Regions from separate parts of the Pseudomonas sp. LBUM1662 genome, predicted to be linked through region 1. Evidence: predicted binding sites of a transcription regulator. Region 1 holds the regulator's gene; the other holds the start of a gene.
What was found. Region 1 encodes sigma-54, which starts transcription at its own class of promoters, with help from an activator protein. Its sites were predicted from a motif close to ANTGGCATNNANNTTGCTNT; they were not measured.

Region 1 (10,227 bases):
GGCCAACGCCGCGTACCTGTGAGCCCACTATGCTGAGCAAAAAGATTCGTAACATCCTGCTGTTCGGCTGCATCGCGGCGCTGTTCGCTGCGGTCGGCTACTGGAACATCAGCCCCGAACGCTTCCTCGACAAACCTGTGGTCAAGGTCGATGAAACCGCGATCGACTATTACGCCCTCAACGCTCACAGCGTGCAGTACCTGCCGGACGGCAAATTGCAGTACGAAATGACGTCCGACAAGGTCGAACACCTGAAAGTGAGCGAGGTGACGTTGCTGACCAACCCCGACCTGAACATGTTTCGTGGCACCGAGTTTCCCTGGCACGTCCAGAGCGAGCACGGCGAAGTCAACCCGGACGGTACTCAGGTCGAGCTGATCGACTCGGTCCGCATCACGCGCTTCGACGAGAAAAACCGCAAAACCCTGATTACCACCACCCGTATGACTGTGTTCCCCAAGGAGCAATATGCGCAGACCGATCAACCCGTTAGAATCGACGGCGCTGGCGGTGTATCGACAGGCAACGGAATGAAAGCGTACTTGAAAGAAAGCAGGATACACCTGCTATCGAACGTAAGAGGACAGTATGAGGCTCGTTAAAACTCTCCCTATTTTGCTCAGTCTGGGCGCAGCACTGGGAAGCGTGAGCGCCTGGGCTCTGCCGAACGATCAAGAGCAGCCTATCCGCATTCAGGCCGACGACGCCCAACTGGACGACAAGAATGGCGTTGCCACCTATAAAGGTGACGTGATCATTACTCAGGGTTCGATGAAGGTCACCGGCAATACCGTGACCATCACCCGCACCTCGACCGGCGACATCGACGTGGTGACGTCGGTGGGCAACCTGGCCTACTTCGAGCAACTGCAGACTGCGGGCGACACCAAGCCTGTTCAGGGCTGGGGCGTAACTATCCAGTACCACGCCTCGCAAAACCGCGTTGTGCTGATCGACAAGGCAAAAGTTGTCGACAAGGACAACAACGTTACCCAAGGCGAAAAAATCGTCTACGACACCCAGAAAAAGCTTGCGAGCGCCGGGCGTGCTACGGGCAGCAAGGTCACCGAGGCGCGTCCGCGTATCGACATGGTGATCCAGCCGAAGCCGAAAAACGACGCGAAAAAGGCTCAGTAATGGCAACTCTTAAAGCTCAGCATCTGGCCAAGAGCTACAAGAGCCGCCAGGTCGTGCGTGACGTCAGCCTGTCCATCGACAGCGGTCAAATCGTCGGCCTGCTGGGCCCTAACGGCGCCGGCAAGACCACCTGCTTCTACATGATTGTCGGCCTGGTGCAGGCCGATCAGGGTCGCGTACTGATCGACGATCTGGACGTCAGCCACCAGCCGATGCACGGTCGTGCAAAGGCGGGTATCGGCTATCTTCCGCAAGAAGCGTCGATCTTCCGCAAACTCTCGGTGGCCGATAACATCATGGCCATTCTCGAGACCCGCAAGGAACTCGACAAGGCCGATCGTCGCAAAGAGCTGGAAAGCCTGCTGCAGGAATTCCACATCAGCCACATCCGCGACAACCTCGGCATGAGCCTGTCCGGTGGTGAACGCCGCCGTGTGGAAATCGCCCGGGCACTGGCCACCAACCCGAAATTCATCCTGCTCGACGAACCTTTCGCCGGTGTGGACCCGATTTCGGTGGGCGACATCAAACAGATCATCTACCACCTCAAGGCCAAAGGCATTGGCGTGCTGATCACTGACCACAACGTCCGTGAAACCCTGGATATCTGCGAAACCGCCTACATCGTCAACGATGGACAGCTGATTGCCGAAGGTGACTCCGCCACCATCCTGGCCAACGAACTGGTCAAGGAAGTGTATCTGGGCCACGAGTTCCGCCTGTAAGCGCTGACGTGTCTGGCTGGTTGTCCGAGCGCTTGTCTCGATAAAAAATCAATACTTTTTTATTGTTACAGCGCTCTAGGCAAACGCTGCAGTTTCGGGCATATAATTTGCTTATGTTTGGCGCTCCGGCGCCCTGTAGTGGATGGCGCATGTGCGCCGGCGAATAAGGTGTTAAGCCCCTGCCATGAAACCATCGCTAGTCTTGAGAATGGGCCAGCAGCTGACGATGACACCGCAGCTGCAACAGGCCATCCGCCTGCTCCAATTGTCGACCCTGGACCTGCAACAGGAAATCCAGGAGGCCCTGGAGTCCAATCCGATGCTCGAACGCCAGGAAGAAGGCGACGACTTCGATAACGCCGACCCCTTGGCCGACAAAGCCGAACAGCTCCCCAACGCCGATGTTTCGGAACCCTCCTACCAGGAAACCGCCCCAACGGTGGATAACCTTGAGGAAGGTGACTGGAACGAGCGCATTCCCAACGAATTGCCTGTCGATACCGCCTGGGAAGACGTCTACCAGACCAGCGCCAGCAGCCTGCCGAGCAATGATGACGACGAGTGGGATTTCACCACGCGCACATCGGCCGGCGAGAGCCTGCAAAGCCACCTGTTATGGCAACTGAACCTGGCACCGATGTCCGACACCGATCGCCTGATCGCCGTGACCCTGATCGACTGCATCAACAATCAGGGTTACCTGGACGAAACCCTCGAGGAAATCCTCGAGGCCTTCGATCCGGAGCTGGACATCGAACTGGACGAGATCGAAGCCGTCCTGCACCGCATCCAGCAATTCGAACCGGCCGGCATCGGCGCCCGCAATCTGGGCGAATGCCTGCTGCTGCAACTGCGCCAGCTGCCCGCCAAGACGCCTTGGCTGGCCGAGGCCAAGCGCTTGGTCACCGACTACATCGATTTGCTCGGCAGCCGCGACTACAGCCAGTTGATGCGCCGCATGAAGCTCAAGGAAGATGAACTGCGCCAGGTGATCGAACTGGTCCAGAGCCTCAACCCGCGTCCGGGCTCGCAGATCGAGTCCAGTGAAGCCGAATACGTCGTCCCTGACGTGATCGTGCGCAAGGACAACGAGCGCTGGCTGGTCGAGCTGAACCAGGAATCAGTGCCACGCCTGCGGGTCAACGCCCAATACGCCGGTTTCGTGCGCCGCGCCGACACCAGCGCCGACAACACCTTCATGCGCAATCAGTTGCAAGAGGCCCGCTGGTTCATCAAGAGCCTGCAAAGCCGCAACGAAACACTGATGAAAGTGGCCACCCAGATCGTCGAGCATCAGCGCGGCTTCCTGGAATACGGCGACGAAGCGATGAAGCCCCTGGTGCTGCATGACATCGCCGAAGCGGTGGGCATGCACGAGTCGACGATTTCCCGGGTGACCACGCAGAAATTCATGCATACCCCTCGGGGCATATATGAACTGAAATACTTTTTCTCGAGCCATGTCAGCACCTCCGAAGGCGGTGAATGCTCGTCCACAGCGATCCGCGCGATCATCAAAAAACTGGTTGCCGCGGAAAATCAGAAAAAGCCGTTGAGTGACAGCAAGATCGCTGGTTTACTGGAGGCACAAGGCATTCAGGTGGCTCGCCGCACCGTCGCCAAGTACCGCGAATCCCTCGGGATCGCGCCTTCGAGCGAACGCAAGCGGTTGATGTAGAGCCACGCCACAGCGTTCCAGTGGTAGATCATCTGATCTACCGCTTTATGCACTGGCAACGAAGGAGAAGCTGTATGCAAGTCAACATCAGTGGACACCAACTGGAAGTGACCGAACCTCTTCGCACCTACATCGGCGAAAAACTCCAACGATTAGAGAGGCATTTCGACAAGATCACCAACGTGCAGGTCACGATGACGGTCGAAAAGCTCAAGCAGAAAATCGAAGCCACGCTGCATATTCCCGGCAATGAAGTGGTCGCCAACGCGGAGCATACCGATATGTATGCGGCGATCGACGCGCTGACCGACAAGCTCGATAAACAACTCAAAAAGCATAAGGAAAAGACCCAAAGCCTCCTCCAGGGCGCGACCGGTCGTTAACACTCCCAACCCATGATCCGACTTGAAAGCATCCTGACCCCCGGCCGTTCCCTCGTGAACGTGCCGGGCGGCAGCAAAAAGAAAGCCCTCGAGCAAATTGCCAACCTTATCCATAAAGAAGTCCCGGATCTGGAGATGCAAGATGTCTTCGAGGCTCTGATTGCCCGTGAAAAACTCGGTTCGACCGGTTTTGGTAACGGCATCGCCATTCCCCACTGTCGCCTGAAAGGTTGTACGTCGCCTGTCAGCGCGCTGATGCACCTCGACGCCCCCATCGATTTCGACGCCATCGACGGCGCCCCGGTTGACCTGCTGTTCGTTCTGCTGGTCCCGCAAGCCGCTACCGATGCCCACCTGGAACTGTTGCGCCAGATCGCCAGCATGCTCGATCGCAAGGAAGTGCGCGAAAAACTGCGCAGTGCCCCGAGCAATGAAGCCTTGTATCAGGTTGTCCTGGACGAGCAAAACGGTCAGTAATCATGCGCTTGATCATCGTCAGTGGCCGCTCCGGCTCAGGTAAAAGTACCGCCCTCGATGTTCTCGAGGACAACGGCTACTACTGCATCGACAACCTGCCCGCCGGATTGCTGCCGGAACTGGCCGAGCGCGCGCTGATTCATACCGAACTGGCACAGCCGCTGGTTGCCGTCTCCATCGATGCGCGCAACCTGCCGAGTCACCTGTCACGGTTTCCCGAACTGCTGGAAGAAGTCCGCAGTCGGCATATCAAATGCGATGTGCTGTATCTGGATGCCGACGAAGAAACGCTGCTCAAACGCTTTTCGGAAACCCGTCGACGCCACCCTCTGAGTACTCCCCACCGTTCGTTGGCCGAGGCGATTCAAGACGAGACCCAGTTGCTGGGCCCAATCGCCGACCTGGCCGACCTCAAGGTCAACACCACCAACCTGAACCTGTATCAGCTGCGCGATACCATCAAATTGCGTCTGCTGAACCAGCCGGAAGCCGGCACTGCGTTCCTGGTGGAGTCTTTCGGCTTCAAGCGTGGCATGCCGGTGGACGCCGACCTGGTGTTCGACGTGCGCTGCCTGCCCAACCCTTACTGGAAGCCGGAACTGCGCGACCAATCCGGGCTTGATCAACCGGTGGCGGAATACCTGGCGGCACAACCGGATGTCGAAGAGATGTTCCAGGACATTTCCACATACCTGCTCAAATGGTTGCCGCGCTTTGCCGCCAGCAACCGGGCTTATGTCACCATTGCCATTGGCTGCACCGGCGGGCACCACCGCTCCGTCTACCTGACCGAACGTCTGGGCCAGGTTCTGCAACAATCCCTGAAGAACGTCCAGGTTCGCCACCGCGACCTCAGCTAAAGGATTCACATCGCGATGCCTGCTCGGGAAATAGAAATCATCAACAAGCTGGGCCTGCATGCCCGCGCTTCTGCCAAGTTCGTCGGCGTTGCCGGTGAGTACAAGGATTGCACGATCAGAGTAGGTCGGACGCCGGAATCCACGGTCGACGGCAAAAGCATCATGGCAATGATGATGTTGGCGGCGGGCAAAGGCACAAAAATCCACCTGAGCACCGAAGGTGAAAAGGCTGATGAGGCGCTGCAGGCATTGGTGGATTTGATCAACGACTACTTTGGCGAAGGCGAATAAACGGCAAAAGATCGCAGCCTCGTTTCACTCGACAGCTCCTACAGGGATCCGCGTAGGTTTGTAGGAGCTGTCGAGTGAAACGAGGCTGCGATCTTTTGATCTTGCTTCAAGCCAACGCCGTATCCATCACCATCATCAAACAAAACCCGATCAACAACCCAAGGCTCGCCAGCTTGTCGTGACCGTTGCGCCGCGACTCGGGGATGACTTCATGGGTGACCACCAGCAACATCGCCCCCGCCGCCAGCGCCAATCCCAAAGGCAACAGCAATTCGGCCAGGCTCACCAGCCAGGCGCACAACAGCGCGAAAACCGGCTCGACCAGACCTGATGCCGCACCGATCAGGAACGCCTTGACCCGCGACATCCCCGCCCCGGCCAACACCAACGCAATCACCAGCCCTTCCGGCACATCCTGCAATGCAATGCCCATGGCCAGGCTGTCGGCATCCGGCATTCCACCACCGGCCGAGACACCGACCGCCATGCCTTCAGGAATGTTGTGGGCAATGATGGCAAACACAAACAACCAGATCCGTGGCGGGATGACCGGCCGCTCCAGCGTTCCTACGAGCATTTCCGGCGAGGCGCCCGACACTTTTCGGTCCACCAGAAATAGACCGAACGCGCCGAGCATGATGCCGAAGCTGATCAGTCCGCTGGCTGCCCAAGGTGTCAGCCCCAGGCTTTCAGCGGCGGAGATGCCTGGGACAATCAGCGAAAACGCCGTCGCCGCCAGCATCACCCCGGCTCCGAAACCGAGCAGCGTATCGCTGACCGCTTGCGGCATCCGCCGAATCACCAGCACCGGCACCGCGCCCAACGCCGTACCCAAGGCACAAATCGCCCCGCCCTGCAGCGCGCGCAGCAGTTTGGGTTCGAGATCCAGCCACGCCAGTCCATGGGCGACCAACAACGTCATGCCCGCCAGCAGCAACAGCGATCCGAACGCGTAACGAAACATTCGTCCGCTGCCGATCGCCAGTGTTTCAGTGCCCATAGTCAGCCTTGGAACGTTTTTATAGAGGACTTAAACCAGCGCAGCCTGATAACGCGCAGCGACTTCAGGCCAATTGATGACGTTGTAGAACGCGTTGATGTATTCCGGACGGCGGTTCTGATACTGCAGGTAATACGCGTGTTCCCAGACATCCAGGCCGAGGATCGGCGTGTTGCCATTCATCAACGGGCTGTCCTGGTTACCGCTGCTTTCCACGATCAGGGTCTTTTGCGGCGTGACACTCAGCCAGGCCCAGCCACTGCCAAAGCGGGTCAGCGCGGCTTTGGTGAAGGTTTCCTTGAAACTGTCCAGGCCGCCCAGTTGCTCATCAATCGCTTTGGCCAGCGCACCTTCGGGTTGGCCGCCGCCATGAGGCGCCATCACTTCCCAGAACAGCGAATGGTTGGCATGGCCGCCGCCCTGATTGATCACCGCCGCGCGAAGTTTTTCCGGCAATTGCTGGACGCTGGCCACCAGTTTTTCCACCGACCACTCGGCAAATTCGGTGCCTTCGACTGCGGCGTTGAGATTATTGATGTAGGTCTGGTGGTGCTTGGTGTAGTGGATCTCCATGGTTTGCGCATCGATATGCGGTTCCAGGGCATCGTAGGCGTAAGGCAAGGCAGGCAAGGTAAAAGCCATTTCAATGAACTCCATGATGTAGAGGCGCAGGCGATGCGATATCGGTGCGCAGCAAACGGTGAGTGCGCGGGTATTCGCCGTGTTCGCTGATGAAATTCAGCAGCTCGACATAGGTTTTGCTGCTTTGGCGCAACGCGGCTTCACGCAGGGCAGGCGCCAGACGCGGGTCCTGCATGGTTTGCAGTAACCGCTGATGAATCGCGCACAAATATTCGGCGCTCTCCTCCGGCTGGTTCAGACGCAAATGCAGGTCCGCCAGGTTGTGATGGGAAATCACGCAGGCCGCCACCGCTTCGTCGGCATCCGCCCAACGCTCGAACAACACCTGGGCCAGGGCCAAGGCCTGCAAGTAAGCCTCGCGGGCATCAACAAGTTCGCCCAGCATGAAATGGCGATTAGCCCTTTCGATCGTGCGTTTCCAGTGCTCCATGGTGAGCCTCCAAAGCGGTAGCGGTGATTACACGCCGCCTGCGGTGAGCTTCTCTGGGTTGAGTACCTCTTCCAGTTGGCTGCGCGTCAGGTCGGTGTGTTCCAGGGCGACATCAATCACCGGACGGCCCTGCTGATAGGCCTTCTTGGCGATCTCAGCGGCTTTTTGGTAACCAATGATCGGGTTGAGTGCGGTCACCAGAATCGGATTGCGAGAAAGCGCCTCTTTGATCCGCGCCTCGTTGACCTTGAAGCTGGCGATGGCCTTCTCACCCAGCAGATGGCTGGAGTTGGCCAGCAATTCGATGCTGCTCAGCAGGTTCTGGGCGATGATCGGCAGCATCACATTCAGCTCGAAATTGCCCGACTGACCGGCGATGGTGATGACCGTGTCATTGCCGATCACCTGGGCGGCGACCATGGCGGTGGCTTCCGGGATCACCGGATTGACCTTGCCCGGCATGATCGAAGAACCCGGCTGCAAGGCTTCGAGTTCGATTTCACCGAGACCGGCCAGTGGACCGGAGTTCATCCAGCGCAGGTCGTTGGCGATTTTCATCAGGGAAACCGCTGTCGCCTTGAGCTGGCCCGAGACCGCCACCGCGGTGTCCTGGGAGCCGATCAACACAAACAGATCCTTGCCCGGCGTGAATTGAACGTGAGTCAGCTCACTCAGCTGTTGGCTGAAACGCGCAGCGAATTGCGGATGCGCATTGATCCCGGTGCCTACCGCCGTGCCGCCCTGCGCCAGGGATTGCAGGCTCGGCAGCAGGTCTTGCAAATGGCCGATGTTGGCCTTGAGCTGTTGCGCCCAGCCATTCAGAACCTGGCTCATGCGCACCGGCATCGCGTCCATCAAGTGCGTACGACCGGTTTTGACGTGGTGATGGACCTCTTCAGCCTTGCGCTCGATCACCTGCACCAGACGCACCAGCGCTGGCAGCAGTTGCTCATGCAACGCGAGTGCAGCACTGACGTGGATGGTGGTCGGGATGATGTCGTTGCTGCTTTGGCCGCAATTCACGTGGTCGTTAGGGTTCACCGGCTCACCGAGCAGACGGCTGGCCAGGGTGGCGATCACTTCGTTGGCGTTCATGTTGGAACTGGTGCCGGAACCGGTCTGGAAGATATCCACCGGGAAATGCTGCATGAAGTCGCCCTGAAGCAGACCCAGTGACGCATCGACGATGGCTTTGCCCTGGGATTCGCTGATTTGCTTGAGCTCGACGTTGGCACGGGCAGCGGCGGCTTTGGCCAGAATCAGCGACCGGATGAACTGCACAGGCATCGGTTTGCCGCTGATCGGGAAGTTATCCACCGCGCGTTGAGTCTGCGCGCCATAGAGCGCATCCACCGGGACCTGAAGCTCGCCCATGCTGTCGCGCTCAATACGAGTCTTGTTCATCAGAAAATCCTTGCACCAGTTCTATAAGAGGAATCGAGGGCTGCAACTCGCAGATCGCCAGTTGCCAGGTGTAGCTTTGCCAGCGCTTGAGGCGGCATTTGCACAGAGAGAGGCGTTCGAGTTCGCGCAGCGGGCGCCAGGCCTGGTCCAGGCAGTAAGTCCGCCAATGCCACGGCAGTGCGACATCGGCGGCGGTGTCGAGCAGCAAACGGAAAGAGGTTTCGGCGATGGTCCAGGGAGAAGTGGCCGTGCAACACGCCAGATACCGACCTTCAGCCAGGTAATGTTCGATCAGGCGTGGCTCGTCGGGGGCCATCGCGCAACGGATCTGGCGACTCATCCAGCGCCAGCTTTCGAGGTAAGGCTGCTCGTGCAAGGCAGAACTCATGATCCGGGCTCATTCGGTAATGAGATTTATTATTAGATGATAATGAGAACCAAAACAACCCCGGGCACGCACGACAAATTCCTTGTGGGAGCGGGCTTGCTCGCGAAGGGGCCATCACATTCAGCATCTTTGTTGACTGATACACCGTCTTCGCGAGCAAGCCCGCTCCCACAGGGGGTCGATGTATGGCGCATAAAAAAGGCGCGCCACCCAATCGGTGGCGCGCCTTTTTGTGTAACGGTCGGTGGGTTTAGCTGCCCGCGACGGTCATCCGCTCGATCAACACCGAACCGGTGCGAATGTTGCTGCGCAGTTCCAGGTCATTACCGACGGCAACGATCTGCTTGAACATGTCGCGCATGTTGCCGGCGATTGTCACTTCCTGCACCGCGAACTGGATTTCGCCGTTCTCGACCCAGTAACCCGCCGCACCACGAGAGTAATCGCCGGTGACCATGTTCAGGCCCTGGCCCATCAGCTCGGTGACCAGCAAACCGCGCCCCATGCGGCGCAGCAAGGCGGCCTGGTCTTCATCACCATGGGTGACGAACAGGTTATGCACGCCACCCGCGTTGGCGGTGCTCGGCATGCCCAGTTTGCGGCCCGAATAGGTGCCGAGGATGTAGGACACCAATTCGCCCTTTTCGACGAACGGTTTGGCGTAGGTCGCCAAGCCATCACCGTCGAACGCCGAACTGCCCATGGCGCGCATCAAGTGCGGACGTTCGTCGATGGTCAGCCATTCCGGGAACAGCTTCTGACCCAGCGTGCCTTCAAGGAACGACGACTTGCGATACAGACTGCCGCCGGAA
Region 2 (10,227 bases), 1.1 Mb from region 1:
CGATGAAGATCAAGTCGTACTCGTCACGGCTGGCGTCGAGCCAGGCCATCACGTCACCCTGCTCCAGACGGTTCTTGTCAGAGAAACCGTTCAGCGACAGGTTGCGACGCGCCCAGTCCAGGTAGGTTTTCGACAGGTCGACGCTGGTGGTGCTGCGCGCGCCGCCCTTGGCCGCGTGAACGCTGGCGGTCGCGGTGTAGCAATACAGGTTGAGGAAGCGCTTGCCGGCGGCCTCTTTCTGGATGCGCATACGCATTGGGCGGTGATCGAGGAACAGCCCGGTGTCGAGGTAATCGGTGAGGTTGACCAGCAGCTTCACGCCGCCTTCGCTGACCTCGACGAACTTGCCCTGCGCCGCTTGGCGTTCGTATTGCTTGGTGCCGCTCTGACGCTCGCGACGCTTGACCACCACGCGGCTCTTGTCGATGTTCAAGGCCTGCGGAATCGCCGCCAGGGCATCAAACATGCGCGCCGAGGCTTTTTCCGGGTCGATGGACTTCGGTGCAGCGTATTCCTGGACGTGGACCCAATCCTGATACAGGTCGATGGCCATGGAATATTCCGGCATGTCGGCATCGTAGACGCGGTAGCAATCAATGCCTTCACGCTTGACCCACTTGCCCAACGCCTTGAGGTTCTTTTGCAGACGGTTGGCAAACATCTGCCCGCCTTCGCTCAAGCGCGGTTGCTCGATCACCACCGGGGCCGGTTTGATCGGGTTGCCGTTCTTGTTGTACTTCTCGTACTTGCCGGGTGCTACGTCGTTGTCGGCGACTTCGACTTCAGCCTGCTCACGCTCGACCTGACGCTGCTCCGGAGTGCGACGTTCACCGGTGACGAACTGGTCCGGAGTGACTTTGATCAGCAGCAGTTTGCACGGCAAGGCGCCGTTCCAGAACGAATACTGTTTGTGGCTGCGGATGCCCATGCGCTTGCCCAGGTCCGGCGCGCCGGTGAATACGGCCGCTTCCCAATTCAGGCAAGCCTGACGCAGACGCTCGCCGAGGTTCTGGTAGAGATAAAGCAAGCTTGCTTCGTCGCCCAGACGCTCGCCGTAAGGAGGGTTGCAGATCACCAGGCCTTTCTGGTTCTGGTCCGGGCGCGGCTCGAAGGTGCCGACTTCACCCTGGTAGATTTTGATCCACTCGCTCAGACCGGCGCGTTCAACGTTGTTGCGGCCCGGTTGAATCAGGCGCGGGTCGGCTTCGTAACCGCGAATCCACAGCGGTGGCTTGGCCAGACCGGCCGCGGCGCGTTCGGTGGCTTCTTCGTGGAGCTTTTTCCACAGCGCCGGCACGTGACCAAGCCAGGCAGTGAAACCCCACTGCTCGCGACGCAGGTTCGGCGCCATGTCGGCAGCGATCATGGCCGCTTCGACGAGGAACGTACCGACACCGCACATCGGGTCAGCCAGTGCGCCGCCCTCGGCGGCGATGCGCGGCCAGCCGGAACGGATCAGGATCGCGGCCGCGAGGTTTTCCTTCAGAGGCGCCGCGCCCTGCTGCAAGCGATATCCGCGCTGGTGCAGGCTGTGGCCGGAGAGGTCAAGGGACAGGATCGCTTCGCCACGGTCCAGGCGCAGGTGAATGCGCAGGTCCGGGTTGAGCTTGTCGATGGACGGGCGGTCGCCTTGCGGGGTGCGCAGTTTGTCGACGATGGCGTCTTTGACTTTCAGGGCGCCGAAGTGGGTGTTGTCGATGCCCGAGCCGTGACCGCTGAACTCGACGGCCAGGGTGCCGTCGTTGAGCATGTGGTCTTGCCACTCGATGTCGAGCACGCCGTGGTACAGGTCTTCGGCGTCTTTCATCGGGAACCGCTTGAGCACCAGCAGCACCCGGTTCGCCAGACGCGACCACAGGCACAGGCGATATGCGGTTTCCATGGTAGCCATGCCGCGCACAGCCGAGGTGTGCTCACGCGCTTCTTCAAGGCCAAGCCCGACGGCTTCCTCGATAAGCAGGCCTTCAAGGCCTTTTGGGCAAGTGAGGAAGAGTTCGAAACGATCGGACATGGTAATTCCAGAGCCTTTAGCTAAGTGAACCGGCAACGCATTGCCGGCCCGGTTTTCAATCAGGCGCTTTTCTAAAAGAGCGCCCGCGTGGCACGAAGGTGTGCCGTCCCACCCGTGCTGCTCAGGTTAGAAGAGCTTAGATGCACAGGCAGATAAAAAAGTTGATGCAACAAAATGTCATAAGCCGACCCTTCGTCGAATAGTCGTCCTGCTCAACAGGAGCCATTCTCACTAAAGGATTAACCCCATCATCCTGCGGGGGGCCGATCATACAGGGCTTTGACCAATAAACACGGGACAAACATCGTGTTACTTATGGCCTTAGCATCTTTATGGTTACGTTCTTATGACAAAACGATCATTCCCTCGATGTGACGCATTGGTTAGAACTCAATACAGGTTGACGCCGCAACGACGTCAACACCTTGGCTCGCGACGCCGGCAGCGAGCCCCAACGGCAGGAGTTTTTTTCTGCCAGACCTCAATTGAGGTCGACGCGATAAATACAGTCAACAAGTGAGGGCAACACCCTATGAGAAGACTTAAGCGTGATCCGTTGGAAAGAGCATTTTTGCGCGGATATCAATATGGCGTTGGTGGCAAATCCCGTGAGCTTTGCCCATTTACTCTACCGTCGGTACGCCAAGCCTGGATTAACGGCTGGCGAGAAGGACGCGGCGACAACTGGGACGGTATGACCGGCACTGCGGGAATCCACAGACTCAACGAACTTCACGCCGTCGGCTAACACAGGGCACAACACTCCGACACGACAATCTGATTACGTAACGACTTACCACGCACGCCCCATCCGGGCGGCGGGCTCCGGCCCAGGGGCACCTTCGAGGTGCCCTTTTTTATGCCTGTTCTTCCAGTACCCACACATCCCTTGTAGGAGCTGTCGAGTGAAACGAGGCTGCGATCTTTTGATCTTGATCTTTTTAAAAGCAAGATCAAAAGATCGCAGCCTCGTTTCACTCGACAGCTCCTACACAGCTCCTACATTGACCGGTCAGCGCAGGGCGGCGATGGCGTCCACTGATTCACGAATCAACGCCGGGCCTTTGTAGATGAAGCCGGAGTAGATCTGCACCAGGCTCGCGCCTGCGGCGATTTTCTCGGCCGCGTGCTTGCCTTCGGTGATGCCGCCCACGGCGATGATCGGCAAGCGACCGGCCAATTCCGCCGCCAGCACCTTCACGGTGTGGGTGCTCTTCTCGCGAACCGGTGCGCCGGACAGACCGCCCGCCTCGTCACCGTGTTCCATGCCTTCGACGCCCACGCGGCTAAGGGTGGTGTTGGTGGCAATCACCGCGTCCATCCCGGTTTCGATCAACGCCTGCGCAACCTGCGCGGTTTCTTCGTCGGTCATGTCCGGCGCGATCTTGATCGCCAGCGGTACATGTTTGCCGTGGCGCAGGGCCAGTTCGGCGCGACGGGTCGCCAGATCAGCCAGCAATTGCTTGAGCGAATCGCCGAATTGCAGGCTGCGCAGGCCCGGGGTGTTCGGCGAGCTGACGTTGACCGTCACGTAGCTGGCGTGGGCGTAGACCTTGTCCAGGCAGATCAGGTAGTCGTCGACGGCGCGCTCAACCGGTGTATCGAAGTTCTTGCCGATGTTGATGCCCAGCACGCCCTTGTACTTGGCCGCCGCCACGCGGGCCAGCAGGTGATCGACACCGAGGTTGTTGAAACCCATGCGGTTGATGATCGCCTCGGCATCCGGCAGACGGAAAATCCGTGGTTTCGGGTTGCCCGGCTGAGGGCGTGGCGTAATGGTGCCGATTTCGACAAAGCCAAAACCGAGTTGGGCAAAACCGTCGATGGCCGCGCCGTTCTTGTCCAGACCGGCCGCCAGACCCACCGGGTTCGGGAATTCCAGGCCCATGACGTTCACCGGCATTTTCGCCGGCGCCTTGCACAGCAAACCGTTGAGGCCCAAACGTCCGCCCGCGCCGATCAGGTCCAGGGACAGATCGTGGGAGGTTTCCGGGGAAAGTTTGAACAACAGCTGACGGGCCAGGGTGTACATGGGCGGTTTTGACTCGAATGGCGGCGAAATGAGGCGGCGATTATAGCCGGGCATCGGGGTTGCAAGCGAGGCGCGCAACAAAATCAGCGGGCGATGGCATATGCCTTGCACCGACAAAGACATCAGCACTCATGCCAACGGCGGGATGAGTCGAAAGACAAAGGCGTCGTCACCTGGCCTTGCCCCGGCAAGCAGCCCGGTACGGCGCTTTTTTTTGGAAGGTGTTTAGCCATGAATGAAACCACAGCGGGCCCATTGGCCTGGGTCAATGGCAGCGATGCCCCGGAAAAGACTGAAATCAACCTCGGCTTTATGGCCCTGAGCGACTGCGCCTCGGTAGTGGTCGCGGCCACGCAGGGTTTCGCCCAGCCTTACGGCCTGACGCTGAACCTCAAGCGTCAGTCGTCCTGGGCCAACCTGCGGGACAAACTGGTCAGCGGCGAACTCGACGCCGCCCACAGCCTGTACGGACTGATTTACGCCGTGCACCTGGGCATCGGCGGCGTGGCGCCGACCGACATGGCGGTGCTCATGGGCCTGAACCAGAACGGCCAGAGCATTAATCTCTCTCACGGCTTGCAGGCCTTGGGGGTGACCAGTCCTGAAGCACTCGACCGGCACGTGCACCAAAGTCGCCCAAAACTGACTTTCGCCCAGACATTTCCCACGGGCACCCACGCCATGTGGCTGTATTACTGGCTCGCGAGTCAGGGCATTCATCCGTTGCAGGACGTCGACAGCGTGGTGGTGCCGCCGCCGCAAATGGTCGCGCACCTGCAAGCCGGGCGTATCGATGGCTTCTGCGTCGGCGAGCCGTGGTCCGCCAGCGCGGTGAAACAGAATCTGGGGTTCACCATGGCGACGAGCCAGACCATCTGGCCCGACCACCCGGAAAAAGTCCTCGGCTGCACCCGCGCCTTTGTCGAGCAGTACCCCAACACCGCTCGGGCGCTGGTGATGGCGATCCTCGAAGCCAGTCGCTTCATCGAAGACAGCAGCGAAAACCGCCGCAGCACCGCGAAGCTGTTGAGCGCGCCGGAATACCTTGATGCGCCGCTCGATTGCATCGAACCGCGCTTGCTCGGCGACTACGCCGATGGCCTCGGCAATCGCTGGCAAGACCCGCACGCGCTGCGCTTCCATGCGAGCGGCGAGGTCAACGTGCCGTACTTGTCCGACGGTATGTGGTTCATGACCCAGTTCCGTCGCTGGGGCTTGTTGCGCGACGACCCGGATTACCTCGGCGTGGCCCGCCAGGTCCAGCAACTAGACTTGTACCGTGAGGCCGCCAGCGCAGTCAGTGTTGCCGCCGGGAGTCAGGAGATGCGCAGCAGCCAGTTGATCGACGGCAAAATCTGGGACGGCTCCGACCCGACCGGCTATGCCCGCAGTTTCAAGCTGCACGCCATGAGCGACAGCTCGCCCCTCATCGCCAGCCGCTGACAGGAGACTGCGAATATGTTGCGTATCCTGCTGATCAACGACACGGCGAAGAAAGTCGGTCGCCTGAAAGCGGCGCTGACCGAGGCCGGGTTCGAGGTTATCGACGAATCGGGCCTGACCATCGACCTGCCCGCGCGCGTCGAAACGGTGCGTCCGGACGTGATCCTGATCGATACCGAGTCACCGAGCCGCGATGTGATGGAGCAAGTGGTGCTGGTTTCCCGCGATCAGCCGCGGCCGATTGTGATGTTTACCGATGAACACGATCCCGATGTGATGCGTCAGGCGATCAAGTCCGGCGTCAGCGCCTACATCGTCGAAGGCATTCACGCACAACGCTTGCAGCCGATTCTCGACGTGGCCATGGCCCGCTTTGAAAGCGACCAGGCCCTGCGCGCCCAACTCAATGCCCGCGACCAGCAACTGGCTGAGCGCAAGCGCATCGAGCTGGCCAAGGGGTTGCTGATGAAAATGAAGGACTGCAACGAGGAAGAGGCCTACACCCTGATGCGCCGCCAGGCCATGAGCCGGCAGCAGAAGCTGATTCAGGTGGCGGAGCAGATTATTGCCATGAGTGAGTTGTTGGGCTGAGGCCTTGCGCAGCCTGTGAAGACGCCTTCGCGGGCAAGCCTCGCTCCTACAGGTTTTGTGTCGCCCACAACATCTGATCCCACCACAAAACTCGTAGGAGCGAGGCTTGCCCGCGAATGGCCGCAACTCGGTATCAAGGTGTTGGCACAGATCTCGCTAAGTAATCCATACAGGTAACCAACGGCGGTTGCCCCACCTACGACAAAGACGTCGCTCACCTCATTTGCCCATGGCGAATCGGGTGGCGGCGTTTTTTCGTTTTGGCCCCAGAGATCGGGGCCGGTGGTGCGGCCGAGGCGGCGCCCCACCTGCAAGCTCCTGACTCCTTCTCGAGACTCCCTACAGCTGAGGTGCGCGATGAATTCAAGCTTCTGGAAATCCGGTCATACGCCGACATTGTTCGCAGCGTTCCTCTATTTCGACCTGAGCTTCATGGTCTGGTACCTGCTCGGCCCCTTGGCGGTGCAAATCGCCGCCGACCTGCACCTGACCACCCAACAGCGCGGGCTCGTAGTCGCCACGCCGATTCTGGCCGGCGCCGTGCTGCGCTTTGTGATGGGCTTGCTGGCTGATCGACTGTCGCCAAAAACTGCCGGGCTGATCGGCCAGGTAATCGTTATCTGTGCGTTGTTCGGTGCCTGGAAACTCGGCATCCACAGCTACGAGCAGGCGCTGGTGCTGGGCCTGTTCCTCGGTATGGCCGGTGCGTCGTTCGCCGTCGCGCTGCCGCTCGCCTCGCAATGGTATCCGCCGCAACATCAAGGCAAGGCCTTGGGCATCGCCGGTGCCGGCAACTCGGGCACCGTGCTCGCCGCATTGATCGCCCCGGTGCTGGCGGCCGCCTTCGGCTGGAGCAACGTGTTCGGTTTCGCCCTGATCCCGCTGATCCTGACCATCATCGTGTTCGCCTGGCTGGCCAAAAACGCCCCTGAGCGGCCGAAAGCCAAGTCCATGTCCGACTATTTGAAAGCACTGGGCGACCGCGACAGTTGGTGGTTCATGTTCTTCTACAGCGTGACCTTCGGCGGCTTCATCGGCCTGGCCAGCGCCCTGCCCGGCTACTTCAACGACCAATACGGCCTGAGCCCTGTGACCGCCGGCTACTACACCGCGGCCTGCGTGTTCGGTGGCAGCCTGATGCGTCCATTGGGCGGCGCACTGGCTGACCGTTTTGGTGGTATCCGCACGTTGCTGGGCATGTACACGGTCGCAGCGGTCTGCATCGCGGCGGTGGGTTTCAACCTGCCGAGTTCCTACGCGGCACTGGCGCTTTTCGTCTGCACCATGCTCGGTCTGGGTGCGGGTAACGGCGCGGTTTTCCAATTGGTGCCGCAGCGTTTTCGTCGGGAGATCGGCGTGATGACCGGTTTGATCGGCATGGCCGGCGGCATCGGCGGTTTCGCCCTGGCGGCGGGCATGGGTGCGATCAAGCAAAGCACCGGCAGCTATCAACTGGCCTTGTGGTTGTTCGCCAGCCTCGGCGTACTCGCCTGGTTCGGTCTGCACGGGGTGAAACGTCGCTGGAGAACCACTTGGGGTTCGGCCGCTGTGACCGCTGCCCGGGTCTGAGACCGCAATGAGCCTGCAACTGAGTTTTGCCGAAGCGAGCGCCATCGGCCCTCGCGAGGAAAATCAGGACGCCCTGCGCCTGGTCACTCCGGCCCCGGCGCTGGCGGCGAGCAAGGGTTACCTGTTCGCCATCGCCGACGGGGTCAGCCAGTGCGCCGACGGCGGGCTCGCCGCCCGTTCGACCTTGCAGGCCCTGGCGCTGGACTATTACGCCACCCCGGAAACCTGGGGTGTCGCGCAAGCGCTGGACCGCCTGCTGCTGGCGCAAAATCGCTGGCTGCAGGCCAATGGCGGTGGGCAACCGCTGCTCACCACGGTCAGTGCCTTGGTCATGCGCGGCAGGCGTTTTACCTTGGCGCATGTGGGCGATTGCCGGGTTTATCGCTGGCACGCCGACACCTTGCAACGGGTCAGCGAGGATCACGTCTGGGATCAACCGGGCATGCAGCATGTGCTCAAGCGTGCGCTGGGGCTCGATCAGCATCTGGTCCTGGATTTTCTCGACGGTGAATTGCGCCTCGATGAGAGCTTTGTGCTGCTCAGCGATGGCATCTGGGCGGTGCTGGGCGACACGGCTATTGCGGCGATTCTGCGCGATCAACCGGACTTGCACAGCGCTGCGCAAACCTTGGTCAGCGCTGCGCATCTGGCTGGCAGCCAGGACAATGCCAGCGCCCTGTTGGTGCGGGTCGATGCCCTCGGTGAAACGAGCATCGGCGACGCGCTGATTCATTTGCAGCAATGGCCGCTGCCTCCCGCGCTGAAACCGGGTCAGACGTTCGAGGGTTGGCAGGTCGAAGGGATTCTCGGCCAGAGCCAGCAATCGTTGCTCTATCGGGTTCGCGACAGCCAACAACAACCCTGGCTGCTGAAAACCTTGCCCGCTGCGCTGCGCGACGATCACTTGGCCGGGCAGGCATTGCTGTCGGAGGAATGGTTTCTCAAACGCGTGGCCGGACGGCATTTTCCTGAAGTCCATGCCGCCAGTCAGCGTCAGCATTTGTACTACGTGATGCGCGAATATTCCGGATCAACCCTGGCGGAGTTGCACGAACGTGTTGCAGCGCTGCCGCTGGCGCAATGGCAGGATCTGGCCGAACGCCTGCTGAAGGCCGTCGGCATGCTGCATCGCCGACAGATTCTTCATCGTGATATCAAACCGGAGAACCTGTTGCTGGGCGACGACGGTGAGTTGCGCCTGCTGGATTTCGGCCTCGCCTACTGCCCAGGTTTGTCCGAAGATCAGCCCTCTGCCCTGCCGGGAACCCCCAGCTACATAGCACCGGAAGCCTTTGGCGGTGAGGCTCCGACACCGCAACAGGATTTGTACGCCGTCGGTGTGACCCTGTATTTACTGCTGACCGGGCATTATCCCTACGGTGAAATTGAGGCCTTCCAGCGTCCACGGTTTGGCGTGCCTGTCAGCGCCAGCCGCTACCGCCCCGACCTGCCGGACTGGATCGCGCAAAGCCTGGAGCGCGCGGTGGCGGCGGATCCGGGTCAGCGCTTTGAAACGGCGGAAGAATGGTTGCTGCTATTGGAACAGGGCGAGCGGCGCAGTTTGAGTGTGCGGCCCAGACCGTTGCTGGAGCGTGAGCCGTTGAAGGTCTGGCGGACGTTGGCGCTGGTGTCGTTGGTGGTGAATCTGGTGCTGTTGGTTTTCGTGTTTCATGGTTGATACCCAGTCGCGCCCTTCGCGAGCAAGCCCGCTCCCACAAGGTGAGCGCATTGCCAATGTGGGAGCGGGCTTGCTCGCGAAGGCGCAATTACGGACACGAAAATCTAAATAAAGGCCGCTCCATTAATGGGCGACGCGCTTTGATTCGGTGCAATAAGTCGGACGCTTTGACTCAAAACTGTTATTTCCCTCTTTAAATACGGGTTCTGGCAACTTGGCACAACCACTGCATTACCTCTCCCAACAGACATAAAGCCCAGCCTTCAACGACGAAGGATGCGCTCCCCGAGAGAACGGGACCAGGACAAAGGCGTCCTCGCTAGGTAACTAGCGGGACGCCTTTTTTTGTTTGCGCAAAATTTGTCGAGCAAGACCCGAAAGCCCTGTTGAGGCGGGTCCGAGCTCCCCGGAGAACCTGATGAAAAAACTAAAACTGGTGATGATCGGCAACGGCATGGCCGGGGTCCGCACCCTGGAAGAGCTGCTCAAGCTGAGCAATGAGCTGTACGACATCACGGTCTTCGGCGCCGAACCCCATACCAATTACAACCGCATCCTGCTGTCGCCGGTGCTGGCTGGCGAACAGACCTTTGAAGAGATCGTGCTCAACGAGCTCGACTGGTACCTGGACAACAACATCAAGTTACTGCTCAACCGCAAAGTGGTGGAGATCGACCGGATCAAACGTCGCGTGATCGCCGATGACGGCACCGAAGCCGAATACGATCGCCTGCTGATCGCCACCGGCTCGACCCCGTTCATCCTGCCGATTCCCGGCAATACCTTGCAGGGCGTGATCGGCTACCGCGACATCGCCGACACCCAGGCCATGATCGACACCGCGAAAACCCACAAGCACGCCGTGGTGATCGGTGGCGGCCTGCTCGGCCTGGAAGCCGCCAA

Region 2: the regulator sigma-54 is predicted to act here: its motif matches at 4,136-4,155, upstream of ACA049_RS09735 (CmpA/NrtA family ABC transporter substrate-binding protein).

The regions. Positions count from the first base shown of each region.
Region 1 is NZ_CP166793.1:1,036,270-1,046,496, reverse strand. Features, by position in the region: gene ACA049_RS04505 (KdsC family phosphatase) at 1-22, shown strand, start outside; gene lptC (LPS export ABC transporter periplasmic protein LptC) at 30-602, shown strand; gene lptA (lipopolysaccharide transport periplasmic protein LptA) at 589-1,137, shown strand; gene lptB (LPS export ABC transporter ATP-binding protein) at 1,137-1,862, shown strand; gene ACA049_RS04485 (RNA polymerase factor sigma-54) at 2,047-3,540, shown strand; gene hpf (ribosome hibernation-promoting factor, HPF/YfiA family) at 3,615-3,923, shown strand; gene ptsN (PTS IIA-like nitrogen regulatory protein PtsN) at 3,936-4,400, shown strand; gene rapZ (RNase adapter RapZ) at 4,403-5,260, shown strand; gene ACA049_RS04465 (HPr family phosphocarrier protein) at 5,276-5,551, shown strand; gene ACA049_RS04460 (ZIP family metal transporter) at 5,658-6,551, opposite strand; gene ACA049_RS04455 (superoxide dismutase) at 6,582-7,193, opposite strand; gene ACA049_RS04450 (DUF2753 family protein) at 7,195-7,623, opposite strand; gene ACA049_RS04445 (class II fumarate hydratase) at 7,651-9,027, opposite strand; gene ACA049_RS04440 (FagA protein) at 9,008-9,415, opposite strand; gene pmbA (metalloprotease PmbA) at 9,666-10,227, opposite strand, start outside.
Region 2 is NZ_CP166793.1:2,136,470-2,146,696, reverse strand. Features, by position in the region: gene rlmKL (bifunctional 23S rRNA (guanine(2069)-N(7))-methyltransferase RlmK/23S rRNA (guanine(2445)-N(2))-methyltransferase RlmL) at 1-2,011, opposite strand, end outside; gene rmf (ribosome modulation factor) at 2,544-2,759, shown strand; gene ACA049_RS09740 (quinone-dependent dihydroorotate dehydrogenase) at 3,024-4,043, opposite strand; gene ACA049_RS09735 (CmpA/NrtA family ABC transporter substrate-binding protein) at 4,275-5,486, shown strand; gene ACA049_RS09730 (ANTAR domain-containing response regulator) at 5,502-6,077, shown strand; gene ACA049_RS09725 (nitrate/nitrite transporter) at 6,435-7,646, shown strand; gene ACA049_RS09720 (bifunctional protein-serine/threonine kinase/phosphatase) at 7,654-9,324, shown strand; partial or broken gene ACA049_RS09715 (NAD(P)/FAD-dependent oxidoreductase) at 9,743-10,227, shown strand, end outside.